Regions from separate parts of the Flexivirga oryzae genome, predicted to be linked through region 3. Evidence: riboswitches for the same ligand, from Rfam matches in the RefSeq annotation. Region 3 holds a riboswitch; each other region holds the start of a gene.
What was found. Region 3 has a riboswitch for S-adenosylmethionine ahead of metX (homoserine O-acetyltransferase MetX). Riboswitches for the same ligand answer to the same signal wherever they lie in the genome.
Positions count from the first base shown of each region.

Region 1: it holds a riboswitch for S-adenosylmethionine, as region 3 does, so the genes downstream of both, FHU39_RS11070 (amino acid ABC transporter permease) here and metX (homoserine O-acetyltransferase MetX) in region 3, are expected to answer to the same signal.
Region 2: it holds a riboswitch for S-adenosylmethionine, as region 3 does, so the genes downstream of both, FHU39_RS21570 (amino acid ABC transporter permease) here and metX (homoserine O-acetyltransferase MetX) in region 3, are expected to answer to the same signal.

Region 1 covers NZ_JACHVQ010000001.1:2,340,509-2,350,532, reverse strand. Annotated here, with positions in the region: gene FHU39_RS11080 (APC family permease) at 1-1,582, shown strand, start outside; gene FHU39_RS11075 (class I SAM-dependent RNA methyltransferase) at 1,579-2,958, shown strand; SAM riboswitch class IV at 3,030-3,143, shown strand; gene FHU39_RS11070 (amino acid ABC transporter permease) at 3,184-4,173, shown strand; gene FHU39_RS11065 (amino acid ABC transporter ATP-binding protein) at 4,170-4,991, shown strand; gene FHU39_RS11060 (transporter substrate-binding domain-containing protein) at 5,042-6,052, shown strand; gene FHU39_RS11055 (GNAT family N-acetyltransferase) at 6,049-6,798, shown strand; gene FHU39_RS11050 (LLM class flavin-dependent oxidoreductase) at 6,782-7,831, shown strand; gene acnA (aconitate hydratase AcnA) at 8,026-10,024, shown strand, end outside.
Region 2 covers NZ_JACHVQ010000005.1:131,874-141,897, reverse strand. Annotated here, with positions in the region: gene FHU39_RS21605 (carbonic anhydrase) at 1-183, shown strand, start outside; gene FHU39_RS21600 (MOSC domain-containing protein) at 185-1,009, shown strand; gene FHU39_RS21595 (organic hydroperoxide resistance protein) at 1,154-1,579, opposite strand; gene FHU39_RS21590 (LLM class flavin-dependent oxidoreductase) at 1,724-2,836, opposite strand; gene FHU39_RS21585 (DUF1684 domain-containing protein) at 2,833-3,681, opposite strand; gene FHU39_RS21580 (transporter substrate-binding domain-containing protein) at 3,701-4,675, opposite strand; gene FHU39_RS21575 (amino acid ABC transporter ATP-binding protein) at 4,700-5,476, opposite strand; gene FHU39_RS21570 (amino acid ABC transporter permease) at 5,473-6,459, opposite strand; SAM riboswitch class IV at 6,555-6,672, opposite strand; gene FHU39_RS21565 (Rrf2 family transcriptional regulator) at 6,777-7,265, shown strand; SAM riboswitch class IV at 7,371-7,481, shown strand; gene FHU39_RS21560 (LLM class flavin-dependent oxidoreductase) at 7,551-8,729, shown strand; partial or broken gene FHU39_RS25140 (LLM class flavin-dependent oxidoreductase) at 8,749-9,198, shown strand; gene FHU39_RS25135 (LLM class flavin-dependent oxidoreductase) at 9,246-10,024, shown strand, end outside.
Region 3 covers NZ_JACHVQ010000001.1:606,555-616,578, reverse strand. Annotated here, with positions in the region: gene FHU39_RS02860 (RNA polymerase sigma factor) at 1-390, opposite strand, end outside; gene FHU39_RS02855 (universal stress protein) at 723-1,103, opposite strand; gene metX (homoserine O-acetyltransferase MetX) at 1,206-2,363, opposite strand; SAM riboswitch class IV at 2,396-2,528, opposite strand; gene FHU39_RS02845 (DUF4192 domain-containing protein) at 2,625-3,656, opposite strand; gene FHU39_RS02840 (YkvA family protein) at 3,756-4,124, opposite strand; gene FHU39_RS02835 (EcsC family protein) at 4,126-4,833, opposite strand; gene FHU39_RS02830 (sulfurtransferase) at 4,970-5,860, shown strand; gene FHU39_RS02825 (SufE family protein) at 5,857-6,291, shown strand; gene FHU39_RS02820 (hypothetical protein) at 6,378-7,901, shown strand; gene FHU39_RS02815 (DNA polymerase) at 8,125-9,780, shown strand.

The DNA of each region.
Region 1 (10,024 bases), 1.7 Mb from region 3:
GTTCATCCGGGGTCACCAGGTCATCGTCGCGGTGCTGCTGATCGTCGCGTTGACGGCGATGAACCTGCGCGGTGTGCGCGAGTCCGGCAGCTTCTTCGCCGTACCCGTCTATCTGTTCATGCTCGCGGTGATCGCGCTCGCGATCGTCGGCGTCGTGCGCAAGCTCGTCGGCGACCTGCCGATGTCGGAGACCGCGCAATTCACCCTGGCGCCACAACCGCACATGGACGCGCTGTCGCAGATCGCCGTGGTCTTCCTGCTGCTGCGGGCGTTCTCCAGCGGCTGTGCAGCGCTGACCGGTGTGGAGGCGATCTCGAACGGCGTACCCGCCTTCAAGAAGCCCAAGAGCAAGAACGCCGGGTCCACGCTGCTACTGATGGGCTCGATCTCGGTCGTCATGCTCGTGTCGATCGTGACACTGGCCAACTGGACCGGGGTGCACATCCAGGACCCCGACAACCCCGGCAGCCTGCTGCTGCACGGCAAGCCGGTGCTCGGCTACGACGAGGACACTGTGCTCGGCCAGCTGGCGCACGCGGTCTTCCACGGCTTCCTGCCCGGCATCATCTTCGTCTCGATCGTGACCGGGATCATCCTGGTGCTGGCCGCCAACACCGCGTTCAACGGTTTCCCGGTGCTCGCCTCGATCCTGGCGCGCGACGGGTGGCTGCCGCGGCAGCTGCACACCCGCGGCGACCGGCTGGCCTACTCCAACGGCATCCTGATCCTCGCCGGGGTCGCCATGCTGCTGGTGGTGGTCTACGACGCCGAACCGACCCGGCTGATCCAGCTCTACATCGTCGGGGTGTTCGTGTCGTTCACGACCAGCCAGATCGGCATGATCCGGCACTGGAACCGCAACCTGCGCTCCGACGACCCGCCGACCTCCCGGTCCCGGATGAAGCGCGCCCGGGTCATCAACGCGATCGGTGCGGCGATGTCCGGGACCGTGCTCGTCGTGGTGCTGCTGACCAAGTTCCTGCACGGCGCCGGATACGCGGTGGCGGCCATGGTGGTGCTGTTCGCGCTGATGGTGCAGATCCGCCGGCACTACAGCAACGTCAGCAAGGAGCTGCTGCTGGCGGAGACCGACGACGACCAGCTGTTGCCCTCCCGGGTCCACGCTGTGGTGCTGGTGTCCAAGCTGCACAAGCCGACGATGCGCGCGCTGGCGTACGCGCGGGCGACCAGGCCGTCGGTGCTGGAGGCGATCACCGTCGACGTCGACCCGGAGGAGACCAAGGCGCTACAGGCGGAGTGGGAGCGGCGCGAGATCCCGGTCACGCTGAAGATCATCGCCTCGCCCTACCGGGAGATCACCCGGCCGATCGTCAACTACGTCAAGACCGTTCGCCGGGACAGTCCGCGCGACGTGGTCATGGTCTACATCCCCGAATACGTGGTCGGCAAGTGGTACGAGCAGCTGCTGCACAACCAGTCCGCGCTGCGGTTGAAGTCCCGTCTGCTGTTCACCCCGGGCGTGCTGGTGGCGAGCGTGCCCTGGCAGCTGCGGTCCAGCCAGGGGCACGAGATGCGGTATGACGGGCCGGCGCCGGGCTCGGTGCGGCGCGGCGGCCGATGAGCGGCGGGCAGGGCCGCAACCGGCGTCGTGGCCGGCCGAACCGACGCCGTACGTCGGCCCGCCCTGCGGCACAGGGTGATTCGCTGGTCGGCACCCGGCTCGAACTCGAGGTCGGAGATGTGGCGCACGGCGGGCACTGCGTGGCCCGGCACGACGGCCGGGTCGTCTTCGTCCGGCACACGCTGCCGGGGGAGCGGGTCATCGCGGAGGTGACCGACGGCGGGTCGGCGTCCCGTTTCCTGCGCGCGGACGCGGTGCAGATCCTGCAGTCCTCGCCCGAACGCCGCACCGCACCATGCCGATTCGCGGGTCCGGGCGCCTGCGGTGGCTGCGACTGGCAGCACACGTCCGCGGCCTTCGGTCGTGAGCTCAAGGCCAGGGTCGTGCGTGAGCAGTTGCGCCGGCTGGCCGGGCTCGAGTGGTCCGGTTCGGTCGAGCCGGTGCCCGGTGACGAGGAGGGCCTGCGCTGGCGGACGAGGGTGGAGTTCGCGGTCGCGGCCGACCGCCGGCTCGGCCTGCGCAAACACCGGTCGCACGACGTGGTGCCGGTCGACGACTGCCTGATCGCCGTGCCCGACATCGCCGCGACCGGCCTGCTGACGGAGCGCGCCGCGGACGGCGTCACGGGCGTCGACGTGGCGGTCGCCGGCAACGGGGAGGTCGTCGCCGTCGACCTGCCGCTTCGCGCACCATCTCGCGGCGCACCATCTCGCGGGTCGAGTAGCGGACCGGAGGAGCGCAGCGGGGGAGGTTCGCGTATCGAGACCAGCGACGATCTCCCGGACGTGCTGGAGCGCGTGACCGTGCCGGGCCACGGCGCGCGCGACTTCGCCGTGTCCGCTCGTGGTTTCTGGCAGGTGCACCCCGGCGCGGCGGCCACCTTCGTCGGCGCCGCGCTGGACGGCCTGCGGCCCGAGCAGGGGGAGCAGGTGCTGGACCTGTATGCCGGGGTCGGTGTCTTCACCGCCTTCCTCGCCGAGGCGGTCGGTCCGGCCGGCCGGGTGCTGGGCCTCGAGGGTGATGCCCGGGCGGTGGCCGACGGGCAGCACAACCTGACGGATCTGCCCCGGGCCTCGCTCGAACGCGCCGACATCGGCCGCGCCGGGTGGGAGGCCGCCGTCGACCGCCTCGACCGGGTCGACCTGGTCGTGCTGGACCCGCCGCGGTCCGGGGCCGGACGCGAGGTGATCGGCCGGCTGCTGGCCCGAGGGCCGCGGCGGGCGGCATACATCGCCTGCGACCCGGCGGCGCTCGCCCGCGATCTGTCCTACGCCGCAGACGCCGGCTACCACGTCGACTCGCTGCGCGCGTTCGACGCCTTCCCGATGACGCACCACGTGGAGTGCGTCGCCATCCTGCAGCCCGTCCGCGGCTAGCTCGCTGTGACTCACGTCATATCTCTACTACTTCCATAGGATAAGTAGAGTAGATAAGATTCCGAACGAATGGTTATGAGCGTCAGCGACAAGCCCTGGCTTGCTGGCCGGCAACCCTCCCACGCGGCGGGGTGCTCCAGGTGATGACCTGATCGGCGTCGTAGTGGCGTCGGTAAGCGCGTGCTCGACGGACCGAAGCGTCCGGTCGAGGATTGTGAGTCGTCCATGACAGCAACAACCTGGCGCCGCGGCACGAGCCGCAAGCCGGTGCCGCAGCACGAAGATCCCGGCCCGGTGGCCGCATCGTCCTCCGTCGACGACCGGGTCCATCCGCATCGCCGCCCCGGCCGATGGGTCGCCGCCGCCGTCGTCCTGGTGCTGGTCGCCCAGTTCGTCAATGCGCTGGTGACCAACCCGTTCTTCCAGTGGGACCGCTTCGCGTACTGGTTCCTGCAGCCGGTGATCCTGAAGGGACTGCTGGTCACGCTCGAGGTCGCCGCCCTCAGTGCGGTCGCCGGCCTGGTCGGCGGCGTGCTGCTGGCTGCCATGCGGCTGTCGCGCAACGCGGTGCTGCAGACCGTCAGCTGGTGCTACATCTGGTTCTTCCGCTCGATCCCGCTGATCGTGCTGTTGCTGTTCCTGTACAACTTCGGTGCGCTCTACCGCACGCTCAGTCTCGGGGTGCCGTTCGGCCCGGAGTTCGTGCACTTCGACGAGGCCTCGCTGGCCGGCCCGCTGCTGCTGGCGGTGGTCGGGCTGAGCCTGAACGAGGCGGCCTTCGCCGCCGAGGTGGTCCGCGGCGGCGTGCTCTCCGTCGACACCGGGCAGACGGAGGCCGCCGCGGCACTCGGAGTGCCCAAGAGCTACGAGTTCCGCCGCATCGTCCTGCCGCAGGCGCTGCGGTCGATCGTGCCGACCTACGTCAACCAGCTCATCGGGCTGCTGAAGAGCACCTCGCTGGTCTACTACGTGTCCCTGCTGGACCTCTTCGGTGCCGTCGAGACGGTCGGCAGCACCTACAACGGCGACATCGTGCCGCTGCTGCTCGTGGCCACCGTCTGGTACGTCCTGCTGACCAGCGCCCTCTCGGTCGTCCAGTTCTACGTCGAGCGCTTCTACGCGCGCGGTGCCGTGCGCAGCCTGCCGCCCACTCCGCTGCAGCGGGTCCGGTCGGCGCTGGCCGGTCGCCGACTGCAGAAGGCGGGTGCGAGATGAATCAGCAAGCACCCCAGCGTCTTCCGGCAGCAACCGCGGCGATATCCGTGCACGGCGCGACCAAGTCGTATGGCGACAACGCCGTGCTGCGGGGCGTCGACCTGACGGTCCGACCGGGCGAGATCGTCGCGGTGATCGGTCCATCCGGGTCCGGGAAGTCGACCCTGCTGCGTGCCATCGCCAATCTCGAGCAACTCGACAGCGGGTACGTGTGCATCGACGGGCAGCTGCTCGGCGTACGCCGGGAAGGCGGCCGGCTGCGCGCGGTGGGGGACCGGCAGGCCCGCAGGGACCGCAGACGGATCGGCTTCGTCTTCCAGAACTTCAACCTGTTCGGAAACCTGACGGCGGTGCAGAACGTCGTCGCGGCGCCGCGGGCGACCGGCCGACTGGCCCGGGCCGACGCGCGGGAGACGGGACTGCGGCTGCTGGACCGGGTCGGCCTGGCCGACTGGGCCGATCACTACCCGCGCCAGCTGTCCGGGGGGCAGCAGCAACGGGTGGCGATCGCCCGGGCACTCGCGCCGGAGCCGAGCGTGCTGCTCCTGGACGAACCGACGTCGGCCCTCGACCCGGAGCTGGTGGGCGAGGTCCTGTCGGTGATCAGGGACTGCGCCGCCGACGACGTCACGATGGTGTTGGTGACCCACGAGATCGCCTTCGCCCGCGAGGTCGCCGACCGGATCGTCTTCTTCGACCAGGGGCAGGTCGTGGAGTCCGGGCCGCCCGAGCTGGTCATCGACGAGCCGCAGAAGGCCCGCACCCGGCAGTTCATCGGCGCCGTGCTCGGCGCCGGCACACCCTCTGATCCTTCCTGATCGCAACACCATTCGCAGACCCGACGGGTCACGACTCGAGGAGTACAGCCATGTCCAGAACCACCAAGGGACGTTCCACCGCCGTGGGACTCCTGTCGGTCGCGGCGATCGCCACCGCGACCGGCTGCGCCAGCAGCGCGGCCTCCACCCCGACGCAGACCACCGGGTCCGGGAAGGTGGTGGTCGGTGCCCTCTCCAACGGCGCGGGGCGCGAGGCCACTCTCACCGTCAAGCCGGTCGCATCGATCCGGGCCCAGCTCCCCGCAGCGGTGCGCAAGAGCGGGAAGCTCGTCATCGGCGAGGGTGCCCTGCCGGCCGGGTTCCCGCCGCTGGCGTACGTCGGCACGGATCACCAGACACTGACCGGTGCCGAGCCGGACCTGGGGCGCCTCGTCGCGGCGGTGCTGGGGCTGAAACCGGAGGTGACCAACGCGACCTGGGAGAACCTGTTCGTCGGCATCGACAGCGGGAAGACCGACGTCGGCTTCTCCAACATCACCGACACCGAGGAGCGCAAGCAGAAGTACGACTTCGCCTGCTACCGCAAGGACAACCTCGCCTTCGAGCAACTGGCCTCCAGCGACTGGAAGTTCGGCGGTGACTACCGCAACCTCAGTGGCAAACGGGTCGCCGTCGGTTCCGGCACCAACCAGGAGAAGATCCTGCTGAGCTGGCAGAAGAAGCTGCGTGCCGCCGGCAAGAAGCTCACGATCGTGCACTACCCGGACCAGAACGCCACGAACCTCGCGCTCGCGTCCGGGCGCATCGACCTGTACTTCGGCCCGAACCCGGGAGTTCAGTACGACGTCACCCAGAGCGCCCACACCAACCGCCCGACGCGCAACGCGGGGCAGTGGTCCGGTGCCGGTGCCTCCCTGCAGGGCCTGATCTGCGCGACGTCCAAGAAGGGCGACGGCCTGGCCAAGCCGGTCGCCGCAGCGATCGACCATCTCATCCGGACCGGCGACTACGGGAAGTGGTTGGCGGCCTGGAACCTGTCGAACGAAGCGGTCAAGACCGCGGCGATCAACCCGCCCGGACTCCCGTTGAGCGACTCATGACCAGCGAAGCGACGCTTTACGTCCATCACCTGCCGGCGGGTGCACCGGAACTGCTGGACAACCCGGCGCTCTGGTCGGCCTACGGCACGCACGCCCGGTTGGTCCGCCGGGCCGGCGGCGCAGCCGCGTTCGACCCGCAGGTGTCGCCGTTCACCGCCATCCCGCAGCCGCCCACGCCCGAGGACTGGGCCGACCTCGCCGAGCTGGTCGGCCCGGGCGGGACGGCCGTCGTCTCCGGTGACCTGCTCGAGCCGCCGGGCGGGTGGGTGGTCAACGACCGGATCCCGGGCGTCCAGTTGGTCGCCGAGACCCTGGTGACCGCGCCCGACCCCGGGGCCGTCCGCCTGGGCCCGCAGGACGTGCCGGAGATGCTCGACCTGGTCGCCCGGGCCGAGCCGGGTCCGTTCCTGCCGCGCACCATCGAGCTGGGCACCTACCTCGGGATCCGGATCGACGGGCGGCTCGTGGCCATGGCGGGGGAGCGGCTGCGGCCGCCCGGGTGGACCGAGATCAGCGCCGTGTGCACCGATGAGGCGTTCCGCGGCCGCGGCCTGGCCACCCGGTTGATCCGGGCGGTCGCGGACGGCATCGAGCGGCGCGGTGACCGGCCGATGCTGCACACCGGCGCCGGCAACGAACGCGCCATCGCCCTCTACGAGCACCTCGGGTTCCGGCTGCGCCGTAGGCTCCAGTTCCAGAGTTTCCAGGCGCCTTCGACGGGAGTGCACGATGCCGCGAGCCGGTGAACCGCTGGCCCGGATGGGTTTCCTGACCATCGGGCTGTTCGACGAGAGCAACCCCGCAGGTGGCCACGAGACCACGCTGCGCGTCATCGAGACCGCCGAGCAGCTCGGCTTCGACTCGGTGTGGCTGCGCTGCCGGCACCTGCAGCACGGCATCTCGTCACCGGTCGCGGTGCTCGCGGCGGCGAGCCAGCGGACCCGCCGCATCGAGTTGGGCACGGCCGTCATACCCCTCGGGCTGGAGAACCCGTTCCGGCTCGCCGAGGACCTGGCGACCGTCGACGTACTGTCCGGCGGCCGGCTCAACCCGGGTGTCTCGGTCGGCACCCCGATGCGGTACGACGACTTCAAGACCCGGCTGTACCCCGACACCTACGACGCGGAGGACTTCTCCAAGGAACGGGTGGTGAGGTTGCTGGACTTCCTTCGCGGAGAGCCGGTTTCGGACTTCGAGGGAACGGTCGGCATCGAGACCTTCTCCCGGCGCGTGCAGCCGCACTCGCCCGGTCTGGCGGACCGGCTGTGGTACGGCGGGATGAAGGACTCCGCGGTCTGGGCCGGCGGGCAGGGGATCAACTACCTGACCAGCTCGGTGGTCACGACCGACGGCAGCGACTTGTCCGGCACCGAGCCGGACCACTTCGCGCGCATCCAGGCCGAGCACATCGACGCCTACCGGGACGCGTATGCCGCCGCCCACCCGGACCGTGCACCGGGCCGGGTGTCGCAGGGGCTGGTCGTCATACCGACCGATTCGGCGACGGCCGGGCAGAAGGCCAAGTACGCGGCCTATCGCGAGGGCCGGCTGGCTCGCACCCGCGCACCGCAGGGCCCACGGCACATGCTGTTCTCGGCCGACTACGTCGGTGACAGCGCCGAGCTCGCCGAGCAGTTGTACGCCGACGCCGCCTTCCAGCGCGTCGACGAGGTCGCGTTCGCACTGCCGTTCACCTTCGACGAGACCGACTACCTGCAGATCATCACCGACATGGCGACCGAGCTCGGCCCGGCCCTCGGGTGGACCCCCAAGCACTGATCGGGGCCGGCACCGTTTTCGGCCCGCTCCCCGCCACACCTGACGCGTTGGTGGCAGGATCGACAACGTGGCTTGCGCTCGGCGCGGGTTAGGCAAACCTTCGCTGAACCCCTGCCACGGCGTGTGATTAACTTATCTTGACGTCAAGATAAAGCCGTCCACGAGTGCCAGAGACGAAGGAGTCGGCGATCAGCATGAGCACCAATAGCTTCGGAGCGAAGGACACGCTCGCCGTAGGTGAGAAGTCCTACGAGATCTACCGCCTGGACAAGGTGGAGGGCAGCACGAACCTGCCGTTCAGCCTGAAGGTGCTGCTCGAGTGCCTGTTGCGCACCGAGGACGGCGCCAACATCACCGAGGACCACATCAACGCGGTCGGCCAGTGGGACGAGAACGCCAACCCGAGCACGGAGATCCAGTTCACCCCGGCGCGCGTGATCATGCAGGACTTCACCGGCGTGCCCTGTGTCGTCGACCTGGCAACCATGCGTGAGGCGGTCAGCGACCTCGGCGGTGACGCCAAGAAGATCAACCCGCTGGCTCCCGCCGAGATGGTCATCGACCACTCGGTGATCATCGACGTCGCCGGGCGCCCGGACGCGTTCGAGAAGAACGTCGAGATCGAGTACGGCCGCAACCGCGAGCGCTACCAGTTCCTGCGCTGGGGGCAGACCGCGTTCGACGACTTCAAGGTCGTCCCGCCGGGCACCGGCATCGTCCACCAGGTCAACATCGAGCACCTCGCCCGTGGCGTCATGACCCGGGAGAACGACGGCGTCGTGCAGGCCTACCCGGACAGCTGCGTCGGCACCGACAGCCACACCACGATGGTCAACGGCCTCGGCGTGCTCGGCTGGGGCGTCGGCGGCATCGAGGCCGAGGCCGCCATGCTCGGCCAGCCCGTGTCGATGCTCATCCCGCGCGTCGTCGGCTTCAAGCTGACCGGCGAGATCCCCTCCGGCGCAACGGCGACCGACGTCGTGCTCACCATCACCCAGATGCTGCGCGAGCACGGTGTGGTCGGCAAGTTCGTCGAGTTCTACGGCGATGGCGTCGCCTCGGTGCCGCTGGCCAACCGCGCCACCATCGGCAACATGAGCCCCGAGTTCGGCTCCACCTGTGCGATCTTCCCGGTCGACGACGTGACCCTGGACTACCTGCGGCTCACCGGACGTCCGGACGACCAGGTCGCGCTCGTCGAGGCCTACGCCAAGGAGCAGGGCCTCTGGCACGACCCGAGCGTCGAGCCGCGCTTCTCCGAGCGGCTCGAGCTGGATCTGTCCACCGTCGTGCCGTCGATCGCCGGACCCAAGCGTCCGCAGGACCGCATCGTGCTCGCCGACGCCAAGCAGCAGTTCAACCTGGACATCAAGAACTACGGCGTCCAGGGCGACTACCGCGAGGTGCAGGTGACGCCCGCCGAGGGCGCGGCATACGGCCTGAAGGACGGCGCTGTCGTGATCGCCTCGATCACCAGCTGCACCAACACCTCCAACCCGTCGGTGATGATGGCCGCCGGCCTGCTGGCCAAGAACGCCGTCGAGAAGGGCCTGACGGTCCCGCCGTGGGTCAAGACGTCGATGGCGCCCGGCTCGCAGGTCGTGACCGGCTACTACGACAAGGCCGGCATGTGGCCCTACCTGGAGAAGCTCGGCTTCTACCTGGTCGGCTACGGCTGCACCACCTGTATCGGCAACTCCGGCCCGCTGGCCGACGAGATCAGCCAGGCGATCCAGGACAACGACCTCACCGCCGTGTCGGTGCTCTCGGGCAACCGCAACTTCGAGGGCCGCATCAACCCCGACGTGAAGATGAACTACCTGGCCTCCCCGCCGCTGGTCATCGCCTACGCGCTCGCGGGCACCATGAACTTCGACTTCGAGACCGACCCGCTGGGCCAGGACCAGCAGGGCAACGACGTGTTCCTCAAGGACATCTGGCCCAACCCGGCCGACGTCGAGTCGACCATCGCCACCTCGATGGACCGCGACATGTTCATCAAGGACTACGCCGACGTGTTCGCCGGTGACGAGCGCTGGCAGTCGCTGCCGACGCCCGAGGGCGACATCTTCGAGTGGGACGCCGAGTCGACCTACGTGCGCAGGCCCCCGTACTTCGAGGGCATGGGCAAGACGCCCGAGCCGGTCGAGGACATCCACGGAGCGCGCGTGCTGGCCAAGCTGGGTGACTCGG
Region 2 (10,024 bases), on a different contig from region 3:
GCGGACGTCGGCGCCCGGCACGTGCGGGCCACCGCAGACCTGCTGGTCGAGCGTTCCCGGATCGTCCACGACGCCGTCGAGCGCGGCGACCTCGGCATCGTCGGCGCGACCTACGCGCTCAGCGACGGCAAGGCGTCGGTGATCACGGCGACCCCGGCCGTGCAGGCTGCGTCGGACGGCTGACATGCAGGTGGTGTCGTTGCGCATTCACCCGGTGAAAAGCACTGCCATCACACCGGTTACGAGCGTGCATGTCGGCTTCGCCGGGTTGCGTGGCGACCGCGAGTGGATGGTTGTCGACGACGAGGGTGCAATGGTCAGCGCCCGCGAGCTTCCGGGGTTGTTCGGCGTGCGCGCGACACCCGTGGCCGGCTGCGCTGGCACCGGCGCCTCAGTGCAGTTGAGCGCGCCAGGCGTGCCGTCATACACCGTGGTGGCGAGTGGCGGCGAGGTCAAGGCCACGATGTTCACCCGGCCACCGATGACGGTGCAGGCGACGGAGCCGGAGGCGACGCAGTGGCTGGAGCGGGTGACCGGCCGCCCCGGCCTGCGGCTGGTGTGGTGCGCGCATCCGGCCGAGCGCATCCTCAATCCGGAGTTCTCCGAACCGACCGATCATGCGGCGTTCCAGGACGGCTACCCGGTCACGATCGCGTCGCTGGCCTCGCTGCGGCAGCTCAACGAGTGGATCGAGGAGGCCGGCGGCGAAGCCGTGGAGATCGACCGGTTCCGGCCGAACATCGTCATCGACGGTGATGCGCCCTTCGCCGAGGACGACTGGAGGTCGGTGCGGATCGGGGGCGTGCGCCTGCGTGCGGCCAAGCCGGTGGACCGCTGCGCCATGACGCTGGTGGACCCGACCGACCTGACCCGGCGCAACAAGGAACCGATCCGGACGCTGAGCAAGCACCGCAAGTGGGACGGCAAGACGTGGTTCTGCCACCACCTGATCCCCGACACCGAGGGTGAGATCCGCGTCGGCGACCCGGTCCACGCGACCACACGCTGACCCCCCATCCCGCCGACAGGCTCAGAACGCGCCGAGAGGCCCAGCAAATCACCCGTATCAGCGGGCTGATTTCTGGGCCTCTCGGTGTTGTGTGGGCCTCTCGGCAGTGAGGCAGCGGGTCCGGGGACCCGACCGGGAGAGCCGTCAGGCGGGCTCGCCGACGATGGTGACGTCGATGTTGCCGCGGGTCGCCTTGGAGTAGGGGCAGACCTGGTGGGCGGCGTCGGCAAGCTCCTGTGCCTTGGCGGCGTCGACTCCCGGGATCTTCGCGGTCAGCTTCGCCGCGATGAGGAAGCCGCCGTCGTTGGTGCCCAGTGTCACGTCGGCCGTCACGGTCGACTCGCTGACGTCGAGGCCCTCCTTGCCGGCCACGACGGCGAGCGCCCCACCGAAGCACGCCGAGTAGCCGGCGGCGAACAGGGTCTCGGGGTTGGCCTTCGGGTTCGCCTGGCTGCCCGGCTTGCCGAGCGGCAGGTCGATGACGCCGTCCGAACTCTTGACCGTGCCTTCGCGGCCGCCCTTCGACGTGGCCTCCGAGGTGTAGAGAGCGTCGGTGATTGTGTCGGTCATCGTGGTTGCCTTTCTCGATTCGGGATCGCAAGGGTGCTGGCGACCGCGTCGGCCCGTTGGGCGACAGCGGTCACGTAACCCTCACAGTACGACGGTGCCGCCGGGGCCGAGCCGCTCCCCCCACGGCTCGCCCCCGGACGGCGATCAGCCGGTCGCGAGGAACGTCTCCCCCGCCGGCGCGCCACCCCTGATGCCGTCGTCGACGAGCTCCCCGGGACCCCACACCGGAGGATCCGGTATGTCGGTCCGCAGCGCCGGAAGAACCGCTTCCGCGAACAGCTCGAGGCTCTCGCGGTGCGCGGCCTCGGAGATGCCCTGTGCATCGGCGCCGACGTGCAGGACCGTGTGCCCGAACCGTTCGTGGTAGCGCTGGATCTTGTCCAGCACCTGAGCCGGGCTACCGATCAACGCCGAGCTCCGCTCGATGTAGTCGTCGATCGTGGCGAAGACGGGCTCGACCCCCAACCGGCGTTGCGCGGCGAGGTACCCGGCGAACGCCGGCGCGAATCTGCTGCGTGCCCGTTGGGAGGTCGACGAGACCGACAGCCCGGCACTGCCCGCGACCACGGTGAGCGCCGCCGGATCGTGGCCGTAGTGGGCCCACCGTTCACGGTAGTGATCGATGAGTTCGGCATACGGCTCGATCGGGTTGGTGACGTTCGCCGAGAAGAGCGGCTCGCCGTACCGTGCCGCCAGATCGACCGATGCCCGACTCGTCGCACTCCCGTGCCACACCCGGACGGGCTGCTGGAAGGGCCGTGGCCAGACCTCGGCGTCGCGCAACGCGGGCCGGAAACGCGTGTCGGCCGTGACCTTGTCCTGCCGCCAGAGTGACCGGAACACCTCGTACGACTCGGCATTGCGATCCCACTGGTCGTCCTCGGTGACGGCGAACAGGTCCCGTTGAGCACTTCCGTTCCCCTTGCCGATGATCAGCTCGAGCCGACCTTCGGACAGGTGGTCCAGCGTCGCGTAGTCCTCGTAGGCGCGGACCGGGTCGAGCAGGCTGAGTGTCGTCACCGCGGTGAACAGTCGCAGCCGCTTGGTACGGGCCGCCAGGTGCGACAGCACCACGGTCGGTGCCGAGGAGATGAACGGTCGCTCGTGCCGCTCGCCGACACCAAAGCCGTCCAGGCCGATGAGTTCGGAGAACTCGGCGGCCCGAACCACCTGGGCGAACCGTTGATGCGTCGAAACCTGCTCTCCCGTCACCGGATCGGGCGCATGCACGATCAGCGAGATGGCGATGACCTTCATCCGGCGAGCTGCTCGATTCGCGCCTCGTCGAGCGAGGGATCCAGCTCACCCGCGGTGACCGCGATGGGCAACCTGTTCTCCAGCGGCGCCAGCGGGCAGGTTGCGTACGGCGTATAGGCGCACGGCAGGTTGACCGCCCGGTTGAAGTCGAGACGGACCGCTCCACCGGCGTCGGTGACATCCAGCACCAGCGACCGGACTGCCGGATGAGTGGTCACCCCGGCCGTCTCGTCGGTGAACAGCACCTGCAGCTGCTGCTCGGTGTGCCCGGGAAAAGCCACCAGCCGCAGATCCCTGCCGCGGTGGACGAAGGTGACCTCGCCGACCGCGTCATACACGTGCTCCAGGCCCTCGACGGCGGCCCCGACCGTGGTCGGGCGCGGCTCGACGAACGGGGAGAAGAAGCCGTCCAGCACCCACGCCGGGTCCGCCGGATAGGCCGGCGTGCGCCGGAACGAGGTACGCCGCGGATTCGCCGGGTCGCGTGGCCGCAGAATGTCGAAACCGCCGCGCTTGGCGACCTCGATCTCGAGGTCCCCGCTGCTGACGGTCACCCCGTCACGTTCGGCGATGATGCCGAAGTCGTGTTCGCCGACCAGCGGTTGCCCGTCCAGCTCCAGCGTCTCGTCCGGGGCGATCTCGACACGTAGTCCACGGGCGTCGCTGACCCATACTCCCGGGACCACGGGGAACCGGGTCGGCTCGGCGTTGAGGAAGTGCAGCGCTGTCACCGCGAGGAAGCCGTGCGGGCTGGCCAGCGCCGCATCGCGCTCCTTGTGCCAGCGCTGCCAATCACTTTCGTAGTCAACGGCGTCCACGTTGCCGGCGTGTTGATCTGTGGTCATGATCCGTGTCCTCCCGTGATCAGAACGTTGGTGTGGGGTTGAGCTGTGACTTGGTGATGACGGATGAGCCGACCTTCCACTTCGCGAAGATCTTGGCGTAGGTGCCGTCCTTGATGAGGTCGTTGATGGCCGCCGTGATTGCCGGCGCGATCGGCGACTTGCGGGCCGTCACGAAGCCCACGGGTGTCTGGGCGACCTGGCCGAGGTACTTGGTGCCCGGGATCTTCTGGACGACCACCTTCTGGCTGAGGGTGGGTCCGAAGAAGACGTCCACCTTGCCGTTCTGCAGGCCGAGGTAGATGGGCGCGGTGTCCGAGAAGTACTGGACCTGGTACGGCTTCTTCCCAGCGGCGGCGCACTGCGGCGCGAAGTCGGTCAGCAGTTTCTGGAAGGTCGTGCCGCTGGTGGTGGCGACCTTCAGACCGCACACGTCGAGCAGGGTCTTCACCTTGTTGATCTTGACGCTCTTGCTGCCGATGAAGGCTTGGCCGTCGTTCAGGTAGGTCGCGAAGTCGACGACCTTCTCGCGCTCCTTGGTCACGCCGAAATTGCCTTGCCCGACTTGGTATTTGCCGCTCTGGACACCCGGGATGATCGTCTGGAAGGTGCCCGTCTCGACCTGCCAGGTGATCCCGAGCTTCTTGGCGAGTGCGGCGCGGATGTCGAGATCCAGCCCGACCTCCTTGCCATCGACGATCCCGGCGTGCGGGAGACCGGAGGTCCCGGTGACCTGGGTGGTCCCCAAGGTCAGCTTTCCGCTCTTGACGACGTCCTTGGGCAACAACTTCCGGGCAGCAGGATCGACGGTGATCTTGGCGGCGTAGTCCGCGGCGGCGGCGACGTCCTTGCCGCCACCGGCTGCTGTGGCCGGCGACGATCCCCCGCTCGAGGACGAGCCGCACGCGGCGAGGCTCGCGGTGACGCCGACAACGGCAAAGGCGCTGAGCCCGCGTCGGACCCGGGTTGCTGATCGGTACTTGCTGTGCGTGTTCATGTCGTTCTCCGTGGGTGAGTGCTGTCAGAGCACCGCGGCGAGGAAGGCGCGGGCTCGTTCGTTGTCTGTGTGGTCCAGGACTTCGGTGGGTGGACCCTGTGCCACGATCTGTCCCCCGTCGAGGAAGACAAGTTGATCTGCGACCTCACGGGCGAAGCCGATCTCGTGCGTGACGATTGCCATCGTGATTCCCGTGGTCGCGAGCTGCTTCACGACAGCGAGCACTTCGCCCACGAGTTCCGGGTCCAGTGCGCTGGTCGGTTCGTCGAACAGGATCAGCCGTGGGTCGCGAGCGAGCGCCCGCGCGATCGCCACGCGCTGTTGCTGTCCGCCGGAAAGCTCGCTCGGGTAGGCACCCTCGCGGCCGGCGAGGCCGACACGGGCGAGCAGCTCGGCCGAGCGTCGACGGGCGGCCGCCGATCCGACGCCGGCCGCGAGTTGGCCTTCGGCGATGTTCTGGGCCGCCGTCCGGTGGCCGAAGAGGTTGAACTGCTGGAAGACCATTCCGATGGATGCGCGTTGCCGGGCCACGTCACGCGAGCTGCGTTCGCGCAGCTTGCCACCCTCCGGTCGGTAGCCGATGATCTCGCCGCCGACCTGCACATAACCGGCGTCCGGGCGTTCGAGGTGGTTGATGCACCGCAGCAACGTCGACTTGCCCGATCCGGACGGCCCGATGATCGCGGTGACGCTCCCGGCAGGTATGTCGAGGTCGATGCCCGAGAGAACCTCCCGGCCCCCGAATGCCTTGTGCAGATTACGTATCCGTACATCCACGCTCTGAGTTGTCGTGGTCGTCATGACGAGGCTCCCTTGCCGGTGCGCCGGTAGCTCAGCAGAGGAAGGGACTGCAGCCAGTGCTGGCCCCACGATCGAGTGCCCGTCGCACCGCGCTTCCCGCGCGCGAAGTGTCGCTCGAGCAGGAACTGACCGATGGACAGCACCGTGGTCAGCACGAGATACCAAATCGTTGCGACGAGGAGGAGAGGAATCACCTTGAAGTTGTCGTTGTAGATCAACTCGGTGGTGCCGAGTAGGTCCTGCACCGCGATCACGCTCACCAGCGACGTGGCCTTCAGCATTCCGATGAGCATGTTCCCGGACGCGGGAATGATGGAGGGCATCGCCTGCGGCAGCACGACCCGGCGGAAAGTGCGCCACTTGGACAGACCGATCGAATGCGCTGCCTCGGTCTGGCCGGCATCGACCGAAAGCAGCCCACCGCGCACGATCTCGGAGGCGAACGCCGCCGCGTCGATCGTCAGCGCGACGTATGCCGCGGCCAACGCCGAGAACAGGTGGGCCGTCTGGAACGAGACGAATTCGGGGCCGAAGGGGATCCCGAAGGACAGTCGCGGGTAGAGGGACGCGATCTCGAACCAGAAGAGCAACTGGACCAGGGGCGGGACCGAACGCACGAACCAGACGAACCCGAAGGAGGCGGTGCGTAATACATGGTTGTCCGACAGGCGGAGCGCGGCGAGGGCGATACCCAGCAGGTACCCACTGACCATCACCGCACCGGTGAGCCAGAGCGTCAGCACGAGCCCACGCAGGATCGCCGTACTCGTGAAGTAGTCACCGACAACATCCCACTCGAAACGCGGGTTGGTGATCACGGTGTTGACCAGCATGGCGAACAGGACGATCGCTACGACCGCCACCACCCACCGGCCGGGACGACGTCTGGCCACCAGCCGGCTGTCTGCCGCAATCGGGTCGGCGGCGTCCGCTCGCTGCGCATCGGGAGGTGCCAACCACTGGTCGGCAAGGACCTGTGCCATTCCGAATTTCCTCACGCTCTCGTCGTTCTCGGGTGTCGCGTGATGGTCGCCGGACACCGGAGGAGCCGCAGCTCCCATCCGTTCCCGGCCGTGCACCGTCGCGCTTATGGGAGCCGCGGGCCGCAGTCCCATCGGGTGGTCACCTGGAGCACCCCGCCGCGGATGGAGGGTTGCCGGACAGCCAGCCAGGGCTTGACGCTGCCGCTCATCACCTGAGCAGAAACATAACTTCTCATTTTTATTAAGGCAACTTTTGGTGATCCTCTATCCATCTGATGGGATATAGCGCCCGACCACACGGAACGACGCCGGTTATCGTGGGGGCCAAACGAGCCGAGGAGGTGACGTCGGTGCAGATCACCGCACGCAGCGACTACGCGGTCCGCAGCGCCCTCGAACTTGCCGCCACCTACCCCCAGCTGATGACGATCGACCGGATCGTGTCCGACCAGGACATGCCGCGCAAGTTCGTCGAGGCGATCCTGAGCCAGCTGCGCCGCAGCGGTATCGTCCAGACACAGCGCGGCTGCGCCGGCGGCTACACCCTCACCCGAGATCCGACGCAGATCTTCGTCGGCGAGATCATTCGCAGCGTCGACGGACCGTTGGCCGAGGTACACGGCGTTCGGCCGCACGAACTCGAATACGAAGGCACCGCAACGCATGTGCCCGAGCTGTGGGTCAGTCTGCGCTCCAGCATGCGCGTCGTCCTCGACACCGTGAGCCTCGCGCAGTTGCTCGCGGGCAGATTTCCGGCCCGGGTCCGGCGGTTCGCAAACGCCGATGACGCCTGGCTGCCTCGCTGAGCGAGCTCCACACAGGACGAATCCCATCCGGTCCGAACGTGATTTAAATCCTACTTAACCGCTATGGATTAGACAGAGCTCGCGGGTCACGTTAGGCTCACAGCAGGTCACGAGAGACAGCGTCAAGCCCTGGCTGGCTGTCCGGCAACCCTCCACCGCGGCGGGGTGCTCCAGGTGATGACCTGGCGGCGCCGCCCGGTGCCGCAAGCGCGAATCCCGGTCCACTCCGCCGGACTTCGGTAGAGACCACTTCGCGACTCCGCATCTGAAACGAAGGTGATGCTGATGTCCAACGACTATCCGATCCATCTCGCAGTCGCTCTCGACGGGGCGGGCTGGCATCCCGCCGCCTGGCGAACGCCCGACGCGGATCCGGCTCGACTCTTCCGTCCGGACTACTGGGTGGGTCTCGTGCAGGAGGCCGAGCGCGGGTTGCTCGACTTCGTCTCCATCGACGACCGTTTCGCGGCCACCCGCGCCGTCGACGGTGAAGCACCCGACGTGGTGCACGGAAACCTCGACTCGGCGCTGATCGCAGCGCGGGTTGCACCCGTCACAGACCGGATCGGCCTGGTGCCGACCGCGATCGCGCCGCACACGGAGCCGTTCCACATCTCCAAGTCGATCGCCACACTCGACTACGTCAGCACCGGCCGCGCCGGGCTCCGGGTCCGGACCAGCGGGGACCCTCGCGAGTTCGCCAACATCGGGCGGCGGACCGCACCGGTCCTGGACGGCAGCTCATCCGAGGCCGCTGTCGCCGAGGCATTCGGCGAGGTCGGCGACTACGTCGAGGTCGTACGGCGACTCTGGGACAGCTGGGAGGACGATGCCGAGATCCGGGACACCGCGACCGGTCGCTTCGTCGACCGGGAGCGCTTGCACTACATAGATTTCGAAAGCCCGAACTTCTCCGTCCGCGGCCCCTCGATCACTCCGCGGCCACCGCAGGGGCAACCACCGGTCGTGCTGCTGGCACACGACGAGCGCGGCTACGCACTCGCCGGGGCGGCCGCCGACCTCGCACTGACGACGCCACGCGACTCCCGGCACGCGGCAGATATCGCAACCCAGGTCAGGCAGCAGACGACCGCGGCCGGGCGTGAGGCGTCACAGGTCCGCGTTCTCGCCGACCTGGTGGTCTTCCTCGAGGCGTCCACCGCTGCTGCCACCGAGCGGAAGAACTCCCTGGACGACCTCGCCGGTGCTGAGTTCGCAAGCGATGCAGCGGTGTTCGTCGGCACGAGCGAAGACCTCGCCGATTTGCTCCTTGAGTGGTCCGCAGCCGGCCTGGACGGTTTCCGCCTGCGCCCCGGCGTGCTGGGGCGGGATCTGGAGCGCATCACCCGGGAACTGGTGCCGAGCCTGCAACGGCGCACTGCGTTCCGGCCGCGCTACACGACCACCACCCTCCGGGAGCATTTCGGGCTCCCACGACCGGCAAATCGCTACGCGGCCGCGTGAACGAACGGAGCCACACATCATGAGCAATCGCAAGCAGGTTCATCTCGGCGCCCACTTCCCCGGTGTCAACAACACGACCGTCTGGAGCGATCCGGCGGCCGGCAGCCACATCGAGTTCGAATCGTTCCGCCAGTTCGCGCAGAGTGCCGAACGCGGCAGATTCGACTTCCTCTTCCTCGCGGAGGGTCTGAGGTTGCGCGAACAGCGTGGCCGGATCTACGACCTCGACGTGGTCGGCCGGCCCGACACGTTCGCGATCCTGGCCGCGATCGCGGCCGTGACCGAGCACCTCGGGGTCGTCGGCACGATCAACTCGACCTTCAACGAACCCTATGAGGTGGCACGGGAGTTCGCGAGCCTGGACCACTTGTCCGACGGGCGCGCAGGATGGAACGTCGTCACGTCGTGGGACGCCTTCACCGGAGAGAACTTCCGCCGCGGTGGCTTCCTCGCCAAGCAGGACCGCTACACGCGAGCGTCATCCTTCCTCGCCGCCGCACGGGAGCTGTGGGACTCGTGGACCGCCGACGATCTGGCGACGGACCCCGCATCCGGCCGGTTCATCACCGACCCCGCCGCGGGCAGCTACACCTACTCCGATCGGCACTTCGACATCGCCGGTCGCTTCAACGGCCCCGCTCCCCGCAGGGCCGACCGGTCATCTTCCAGGCGGGCGACTCCGAGGAAGGTCGCGAGTTCTCGGCGGCGCAGGCCGACGCGATCTTCAGCAGGCACAGCACCTTTGACGCGGGCCAGGAGTTCTACGCCGACGTCAAGCGTCGCCTGCCGAAGTACGGACGCGGCGACGACGACCTGCTCATCCTCCCCGGCGCGACTTTCGTCGTCGGCGACAGCGACCACGAAGCACAGGAGCTGGCACACGTCATACGACGCCAGCAGGTCAGCGGCCAGACCGCCATCAACGTCCTGGAGCAGCTGTGGAACCGGGACCTGTCGGCGTACGACCCCGACGGTCCTCTGCCCGACATCGATCCGGCACCGGGCGAGAACACCCTCGCCCAGGGGCGAGCGAGCGTGCGTCGACACGAGGACGTGCTCGCCACCGCCGCGGAATGGCGAGACCGTGCGTCCGCCGGGAAGCTGTCCATCCGCGAACTGGTCATCGAGGTGACGGGTCGGCAGAGCTTCATCGGCTCCCCACTGAGCATCGCGACCGAACTGAACCACTTCGTGCAGAACGACGCCTGCGACGGGTTCATCCTGGTGCCGCACCTGACTCCGGGCGGGCTCGACCCGTTCGTCGACCGGGTGGTTCCGCTGCTGCAGGAGCTGGG
Region 3 (10,024 bases):
CTTCTTGCGGCCGGCGGCGGTCTTCTTGGCGGTGGTCTTCTTCGCCGCCGCCTTCTTGGCGGCCGGTTTCTCGGCAGCGGCCTCGTCCTCGGCGGAGGCGCCGGGAGCCTTCTTGGCCGCGGCCTTCTTGGCAGCCGGCTTCTCGTCGCTCGTGTCGTCCGCCGGCTTCTTCGCGGTGCTCTTGGCTGCCGCCTTCTGGCTGGTGCCGCGTCGTGTCGTCGTGGTCGCGACCGCGCGCGCCGCGTGCTCGGTGTCCAGAGTCACCGCGATGCCCTGCTCGTCCAGCGCCCGCAGCACGGTCTTCATCCGCTGCGGAGCGATCTCACTGACCTCCAGTGCATCCTTCAGCTGCGTGCTGTCGATCGAGCCGTTCGCAAGGCCGGCGGCCATCAACTGTTGCAGCGCGGGATGCGCGAATTCCGCCGGCAGGGCCGGGGCTCCGGGGGTTTTCGACACTGGGTCCACCAACTACCTTCCAAGACTTTCGGCCCGCAGGTATACGGACATCACTACGCTGCCGTCCGAGGAGGACGGCCGACCGAGGTTGGGGTTGCGACGCGATCGCGAAACCGGGCTGGTCCGACCCGGCCGCGAGCACTTCCTCACCATTATAAAACGAGTCTGGGCACAGAACATTCCATCGCCCCGTCGCCGCCCCTCGGCGTGGCGTGTGCACGCACCCGAAAACTGCTGGGCCGCAGGCAGATCCGCCTCGCTGAGGCCTATTCAGAAGGCTTGACCGCAAGCACCGGACACGCCGCGTCGAGCAGGATCCGCTGCGCGTTCGCCCCCAGGATCAGCTTGCCGACCGGTGACCGGCGCCGCAGCCCGATCACCAGCAGATCCGCGGACTCGTCCTCGGCGATCCGCAGCAGTTCGTCGGTCGCGTCCTGCCCGGGCGCGACCGTGCGGACCTCGTAACTGACGTCCTGCTCGGCGAGCGCCTCCAGTTGTGCGTGTGCGTCCGGGGCCTGGTCCTCCCCGTCGGAACGGGCCGAGTCCAGGACGACCAGCGGGGTCCCGCGCACCACTGCTTCGGATGCCGCGCGCCGCAGCGCCGCCGCGCCCTCCTTGGTCGGCACGTATCCCACGACGACAGCCACTGTGCGATCACCTCTTCCGGCACACCCCCGATCCGAGGGGTAACGCCGACGCTACCGGACGGCCGCCACGCAGGGGCACGCCGTTCGGTGACCTGGGTCACGTCAGCCGGCTGCGCGCACCGGCCATCGGTGTCCACGGGCGTCCGCCACCGTCTCGGTCACGATGGCACCCACCTGCTCGGTCTCGATGAGGAAACCGTCGTGTCCGTGACCCGAGCGCATCATCCGGACGTGCCCTCGTCCGTATGCCGCAACCATCTCCTCGGACAGCGCCGCCGGGAAGAGCCGGTCGGTGTCGACGGCCGCGACCCGCAGCAGCCCCTGGTAGGAGCCGAGAACCTCCACCAGGCTCCCCCGCCCACGGGTCACGTCATGGGTGGCCATGGCGGCGGTGAGCTGCACGTAGGCACCCGCGTCGAAGCGCCCGACGAGTTTCCCCGCCTGGTGGTCCAGATAGCTCTCGACCGCGAACCGGCCGTCACACAACGGGTCCTCGCCGACCTGGGCACGCGTGCCGAAGCGGTCGTTGAGCTCGTCGGCGCTGCGGTAGGTCGTGTGCGCGATGCGGCGGGCGATCCCCAGGCCGGCGGCCGGGAACCGGCCGGTGCCGTAGTAGTCGCCGCCGACGAAGTCCGGGTCGGACGTGATGGCGAGGTTCTGTGCCTGGCCCCAGGCGATCTGGTCGGCGGTCGCGTGGGCGGCGCTGGCCAGGATGAGCGCCGACCGGGTCCGGTCCGGGTGGCCGGCGGCCCATTCGACGGCGCGCATACCGCCCATGGACCCGCCGAGCACCAGGAACCAGGCGTCGATGCCCAGCTCGTTCGCGACGGCCGCCTCGACCGTCACCTGGTCACGGATCGTGGTTCGCGGGAAACGCGAACCCCACGGCTTCCCGTCGGGGGCGATCGAACCGGGTCCGGTGGTGCCGCGGCAGCCGCCGAGCACGTTCATCGCGACGACGAACAACTCGTCGGTGTCCAGCGGCCGGCCGGGACCGATCAGCCCGGGCCACCAGCCGGGCGTCGGCTGGCCGGGACCCGCCTCGCCCTCGACGTGGGAGTCGCCGGTGAGCGCGTGCTCGACGAGGACCGCGTTGTCGGCTCCGGGTGCGAGACGTCCCCAGGTCTGGAACGTGACGACGACCTCGGGCAGGACCTTGCCGCTCTCCAGGACGACGTCGGTCAACCGGATCGCGCGCGCGTCGGGATTCGCGTCGTGCGGCGGTGCACACCATCGCGTCGCCGGGTGTATGACGGTCACCTGCCACTCCTCGAGCCCCAAGGGGCCAGGTGGCCCCGCGCTTGCCGAACCGCATGGTGCGGTCGACCTTGTCCTCACCCGGGGCACCCCACCGCGGTGGAGGGTTGCCGCCCAGCCAGCCGGGGCTGTGTCCGCCGAAATCAGCGGACGCTGGGACTCATGACGGGTATGACGGTAGCAAAATCGCGGGACCACGTCGAAGTGGTCGCCGGGTGCGTCTCACGGGGCGGGCAGCGTTCGCCGGTCCGCGCCCCGGTGGTGTCAGGCCGGTCGCTGTTCACCGTCGCCCGGACGCAGCCCGGCGTTCAGCGCCTGCGCGAAAAGCAGCGCGAGACGGCAGTGCCGGTCGATCTCGAGCGCCCGTGCGACCGCGATCGAGGCCAGCGCGCCGTTGCCGCTGGTCCAGCGGATGCCGGCGAGCAGCATCAGCACCGGCACACTGCGGGGCGGTGGGATGCATGCCACCCAGTCCTCCAGTCGTTGACCGAGGGTCGCCACCGGATCGTCGAACGAGTCGACCTCCCGCAACCACATGGGTGGCAGGCCCAGGTGGTGCGGATCGATCGGCGCGTCCACGTCGATCAGCTCCCCGGGCAGGAAGTCGGGCATCAGCCAGGACAGCACCTGGTCGCGGATCGTGATCGAGCCGACGGCGACGGTCGCGGCCGCGAGCGTGTCGACCGGCACCGCGTGGACCGGGGTCAGGCCGTCGAGCATGACCCGGGGCAGCGCCTGCGCGGTGTCGATCGGCAACGGCTCCCCGGCGGTGATCCGTGCCTCGACGGCGCGGGCGACGAGCGGGTGCCGGACCTCGAGCCGTCGAACCAGGTCGGCGCGGTGCTCGGCCGGGACCACACCACGCGCGACCCGCTCGGCCACCGGCGCGACGTCGATCGCGGGCGGCACCGGCGCCCACTCCCGCGGACAGATGTCACAGGAACACTGCTCGGCACGCCACCGCGCCACCCCGTTCTGGACGAGCAGGACGTGCGAGATGTCTGCCGAGATCGCGCGCAGCGAGTCGCCCAGCTCCAGCACGAAGAGCCGGTCCGCGGCACCGAGCCCGTCGTAACAGACCACCAGGACCTCGTCCGGGTCGCTGCGCGCGAACGTGGTCACGACGTGCGCGACCACGTCGGGGACCTCGGCGCTGGTGGGCCGGTCGCACCGGGCGGTGAGGCAGATGTGCCCGGCGCGGATGCCGATCACGACAAGACAGTGCCGGGGGACGAAGCCGAGGTTGTAGGGCAGGTAGGCGACGATCTCGCCGATGCCGTGCACGCTGGAGGTCATGCACCGCAGCGTGCGACGGCGGCCGGGTGGCCGGACAGCGCCCGTCATACCGCCTGGGGAGGGCGACTCACCCCGGCAGGGGGATGTGGACGGCCGCGGTCAGGACAGCCGCTCGCCCTTGATCGTGTCGCCGCGCCGCTGCTCCCATTCCAGGAAACGGTCGGTGTCGCGGGTGAGCGTGCTCGCCAGCCAGGCCAGCACCACGGCGTCGTCGGCCAGCCCCACCACCCCGACCAGGGCCTCGGGCAAAAGGTCGATCGGCGAGACGACATACGCGGCGGCCGCCGCCAGCAACGCAAGGTGCCCCGCGCTGACGCCGGTGTATTCGCCGCGCGCGACCGCCTTGGTCATCCGCGGCAGGCACGCGACCCGGGTGGTGATCGTCGGCCCACCCGGCTCGATCGCTTCCTGCAGCGCATCGGAGATGCGCCGCATCGCGGCCCACCGCACGCTCGGCAGGCGCGGCATGTCAACGTCCCCCGGCGCGCAGCAGTCGCTCGGTGGGCGGGAATTCCTTCCGGGCACCCTTGGCGATGCGCGACAGCAGGAACGCGTCCAGCCCGGCACCCATGACGCCGCCGGCCACCGGGATGCCCTTGCCGAGCTTGGTGAACAGTTTGTCGCCGAGCTGGCCGATCAGCCGGAACCCGACCGCCTTGTTGACCACCATGACCGCGGGCGGCGGCAACTGGCTGCTGGCGAGGTTGGCCAGCCGCCCCGTGCTCACGACGCCGGCCTTGCGGAGCACGTCGTCGGCGTCGCCGCCCACCAGGGTGAGGAGTATGGCGGTGCGCGTGCCGGGATCGGTGAGGTCGTAGCCGCGCAGGTGCGCGATCGCGGCGACCATCCGGGTGTTGATCAGGTAGAAGCCGGTGAGGTTGACCGGCAGCGCGACCGCCATGGTGACGAATCCGCCGAGGCTGGTGACGAACCCGGCGCTCGCCGCGAGCCGCCGGTGCTGGGAGACGACCTTGTCGATCGCCCGCTCGCGGTCGGCGGGGTGGTCCTCGAGCGCGGCCCGGGCCACGTGTTCGGCGCTGTCGAAACCCGCCTTGCCGTCGATGCCGATCGAGATCAGCCGCTGCGACAGGCTGAGCGCGGTTCCCCCGAGCGGCCCCTTGTCGAGGGGAACGGGCTGCTTGCCCTTCTTCTTGCTGCTCTTCTTCCTGCCCACCATTCCCCCATCCTGCCAGCCCGTCGGAGCCGAGGAAGTGACGACAGTAGCCGGTCCCTCGGGCGAAGCCGGCGCGCGGCACGCGCGGGTCGTCATACACGGGTGCGGACCCGCCACTCCCAGGGCGTAACGTTGCGTTATGGCTTACCCCAAGGATTCGAGCGCGGAGCTCGCAGACTACGCACACCCCGAGCGCCTGGTGACCACCGGCTGGCTCGCCGAACAGCTCGCCGGTGACCACCCCGGCCTGGTGGTCCTGGAGTCCGACGAGGACGTCCTGCTCTACGACACGGGCCACATCCCCGGCAGCTTCAAGCTCGATTGGCACACCGACCTGAACGACCCGGTCACCCGTGACTTCGTCGACGGAGAGGCGTTCGCCAAGGTCATGTCCGAGCGGGGTATCGGCCGCGACACCACCGTGGTGATCTACGGCGACAAGTCCAACTGGTGGGCCGCCTACGCGCTGTGGGTGATGACGCTCTTCGGGCACGAGGACGTCCGGCTGCTCGACGGCGGCCGGTCCGCGTGGATGGCCGAGGACCGCGAGATGACCCGCGAGGTGCCGACCGCGAAGGAGGCCGACTACCCGGTCGTCCAGCGCGACGACGCCCCGATCCGCGCGTTCAAGGACGACGTACTGGCGCACCTGGGCAAGGCGATGGTCGACGTGCGCTCCCCCGGCGAGTTCAGCGGCGAACTGCTGCACATGCCCGACTACCCGCAGGAGGGTTCGCTGCGCGGCGGCCACATCCCCGGCGCCCGGTCGGTGCCGTGGGCGAAGGCTGCGCGTGAGGACGGCCGGTTCAAGAGCCGTGCGGACCTGGAGGGGCTCTACCAGTCGGAGCAGCAGCTGGCACCGGACGAGGACGTCGTCGTCTACTGCCGGATCGGCGAGCGCTCCTCGCACACCTGGTTCGTGCTGACGCACCTGCTGGGCTTCGGCAAGGTGCGCAACTACGACGGTTCGTGGACGGAGTGGGGCAACGCGGTGCGCGTCCCGGTCGAACAGGGAGACCCGACCACGTGAGTGCCGACCTCCCCGCGCCGCTGGCCGAGCTGATCGACGACTTCGGCTCGGTCGGGCCGAAGGATCGCCTGCAGCTACTGCTCGAGCTGAGCGAGGAACTGCCCGACCTGCCCGCGCGGTATGCCGACCATCCCGAGCAGTTGGAGCAGGTGCACGAGTGCCAGACACCGCTGTTCCTGGCGGTCGAGGTGACCGACGGGGACGTGCACCTGTTCTTCAACGCGCCCAAGGAAGCGCCGACGACGCGCGGTTTCGCGGGCATCCTGCACACCGGGCTGGACGGGCAGCCGGCACAGGTCGTGCTGGACGTTCCGGACGACATACCCTTCAAATTCGGACTCGCCGAGGCCGTTTCCCCGTTGCGCATGCGGGGAATGGTCGCCATGCTCTCTAGGATCAAGCGGCAGACCAGGGCTCAAGTGGCGGACTGAAGGGGGCCGCGGAGTCCACGACACTGAAATCCGAATGCGTTAGGTTGCGCCATATGAACTCCTTGGGCAATAAGAAGTTACTTGCCGTGCCCGCGGTCGTCGCGGTCATCGGGCTGGTGTTGCTGATCATCGGGCTGCTCAGCGGCTCGAGCGTGAAGCTCACCCAGTTCAGCAACGGCAGCACGTTGTCGATGGACGGCGGCTTCTCGGTCTACAGCCAGACCGCGGCCGATCGCACCGCGACCACCTGCAGCGTCGACGGCACCACGATGGGACGTCCGACCAAGGACTTCTCGGTGACCGTCGACGGCACGAAGTACTACGAGGTGGCGCGCAGCACGGCGTCCAAGGGCTCGGTCACGTGCCAGGACAACTCCGGTTCGTTGTATGCCGGGAAGCGTGCCGACAAGATCGGTGGTGGCTTCCACACCACGGGCATCGTCCTCGGCGTGATCCTGATGGTGCTCGGCATCATCGGTGCCGCGGTGCTGTTCCTGCTCGGCAAGAAGCGGGGCGGGGCCGGCGACTCGACGACCGGTGGCGACGGCTCCTACGGCCAGGCCGGGTACGGCCAGCAGCAGGGCCAGGGGTACGGCCAGCAGCCGGCATACGGCGCGCAGGGCCAGCAGCAGGCGTACAACCAGGGCTACGGGCAGCAGGGCCAGGGCTACGGCCAGCAGCAGGGGTATGGCGCGCAGCAGCAGGCGTACGGCCAGCCCCAGGACCAGCAGCAGGGCTACAACCAGGGGTACGGCCAGCAGCAGGGGTACGCCGGGCAGCAGCAGGGTTACGGCCAGCAGGCCGGCCAGGGCTACGGCCAGCAGCAGGCGCCGAACACGCCGTCCTACGGACAGCCGACGGCGCCGCAGCAGAGCTACGGCCAGCAGGCCCCGCAGGGCTACGGGCAGCAGGGTTACGGCCAGCAGCAGGGTGGTTACGGCCAGCAGCAGGGGCAGTCGCAGGGTCAGCAGGGCTACGACCCGCAGAGCCAGCAGCAGGGTTACGGCCAGGGCCAGGGCGGTTCGCCATACGGTCAGCAGCCGCCGCAGGGTGGCTACGGTCAGCCGGCACCGTACGGGCAGCAGCCCGCGCAGCCCGCACCGTCCGGCACGCCGGAGCAGGCCCCGCAGCAGTCCGCCCAGGACTTCGCGGACGCGCCGACGCAGGCGGTGTCGACGGACGACATCAACGCCCAGGCCGCGCCGTCCGGCGATTCCCCGTCGGCACCGGCCGACAACTCGGAGGCGCCGACGCAGACCGTGTCCAGCGATGAGGTGAACCGGCTTTCCTACGGCCAGGCGTCGACCCCGGCATACGAACAGCCCGGTTACCAGGGCGGGTCACCCAGCCCCTCGACCGGAGACGACCAGGTTCAGCCGCCGTCCTACGGCAGCGGCGACCGCTCCGACGAGCCGACGCAGGCGATCACCGGGCTCCCCCCGTCGACCGGCGCGCAGCCGGGCGATCAGGGTGACATCCACGAGCAGGCCACCACGGCCGTGCCCGCGGTCGACGACCAGCAGGCGCAGAACAACCCGTGGGTGCCGCAGCAGAAGCCGGAGGGCGAGTCCGGCGAGGGTGACGGTCAACAGGGCGGCGGTCAGCACTGACGATCTGCTGACTCCAGCTCGCGACGAGCCCCGCATCGGATATCCGGTGCGGGGCTCTTCGCATGCACCGAGGCGATGTGACGCAAGTCGGCGGACAACGGGGGCGGCTGGCCGGCGCCGGGCCGCGACGGCGCAGTGGTGGCGGGAGCCGTCGTACCGACGCGACATGATGGGTCCAGCGCACCGGCCGTCCGGTGTGCAGGACCCATGCTCGAGGAGACCCATGTCGGTGCGCGGTGCGCTGTATGCCGTGACGGTGCACGGTGACCGGGCGGTGTGCGCAGCGCCGGACGGGGTGCGGTTCGACGGTGCGGTTGCGGACCTGGTGCGCTTCGTCGAGCAGACCGACGCGTCGGTGGCCGACCTGCGGTGGGTGTGGTGGGCGGCCGCCGAGGCTGCGACCCCGCTGGTCCGGGCGGGGCTGCACCTGCGGCGCTGCTGGGACCTGACCGAGGCGCATCGACTGCTGGTGGGTGGCTTCGATGCCGGTGCCGACGAGATCTGGGCCGCCGCGGCCGGACTCGACCCGGCGGAACGTCCGGCGCCATCGTCGGGCGATCTCTTCGACCTGCGACCGGACGACGACGCTGTCGTCGGGTCCGACGGCTACCTCAATCCGTCGTGCCTGCAACCCGATTGGCGGTCGGCGCACCTGGTCGACCTGGCGCGGCTGGCGCTGGTGACCGCGGACCGGCAGGGTGCGCTGCTGGCGGCGCGCCCGCACGGGGTGAGCACGGCGACCAGCGAGTCCGGCGCGGCGCTGCTGTGCGTCGAGCTGACCGAGCACGGGTTGCCGATCGATCGCCCGGTGTTGGAGCGACTCATCACCGCGACAGCCGGTCCGCGGCCGAGGGACGAGGCGCACGCCGATCAGATCCGCGCCGCCCGGGATGAGCTCGTCCTGCAGCACGTGCCAGGTCGCGGGACGACCGACCTGCGCAATCCGGCGCACGTGCGGGATCTGTTGCGGTCCCTGGGTGTTCGTGTGGACGACACGCGGGCGTGGCACCTGGAGCCCTACCGTGACCTGCACCCGGTGGTCGGGGCGCTGCTCGACTGGCGCAAGGCCGAGCGCATCGCCACGACGTACGGGTGGTCCTGGCTGGATCGCTTCGTCGGCACGGACGATCGGCTACGCGGTGCGTGGACGGCGTGCGACGGCGGCGCGGGCCGGATGACGGCCGGCGCCGGCCTGCACAGCCTGCCCACTCCCCTGCGCCCGGGAGTCGCCGCCGCACCGGACCACGTGTTGGTGCGAGCCGACCTCGGCCAGGTCGAACCGCGAGTCCTGGCGGTCGTTTCCGCCGATCCGGACTTCGCGGCCGCAACCGCGCAGGACGACCTGTATGCGACCGTCGCCCAGCAGCTGCACCTGGACCGCCCGGCCGCCAAGATCGCGGTGTTGGCAGCCATGTACGGGCAGACGTCCGGACCGGCCGCCGACGCGCTGCAGCGGATGGAGCGCACCTACCCGCGGGCGCTGCGGTACCTGCGGGCGGCGGCCGAGCGCGGTGAGCACGGCGAACCGGTCGTCACGTATGGCGGACGCCTGGTCCGCAGCAGGCTGGCGGCGGACCAGGCGGGCCGGCGCGCGATCGGCCGGTTCACCCGCAACGCGGTCGTGCAAGGAGCCGCCGCGGAGTTCTTCAAGGCGTGGGCGCTCACCGTCCGGGACGCGGTCCGGCCGTTCGGTGGCCGCATCGTGCTGTGCCTGCACGACGAGTTGCTGGTGCACGCCCCGGCGTCATACGCGACCGAGACCGCGCAAGCGGTGGATGACGCGCTGCAGGCCGCCGCGCGCCGGTGGACGGGCGGCGCCCCGGTGCGGTTCGTCGCCGATCTGAAGGTCGTGCAACGCTGGTCGGAGGCGAAAGGCTGAACGCACCGGCGAGTCGGCGGTGGCGTGGCGGGAGTCGACCCTGGGGGGACCTATGACCGGTTTCCCGGCCGACGGCGTACCGGAGTCGCCCCTGGGGGGACCTATGACCGGTTTCCCGGCCACCCGCGTACCGCAGTCGACCCTGGGGGGACCTATGACCGGTATCCCGACCGACGGCGTACCGGAGTCCACCCTGGGGGGACCTATGACCGGTATCCGGACCGGCGGCGTACCGGAGTCGCCC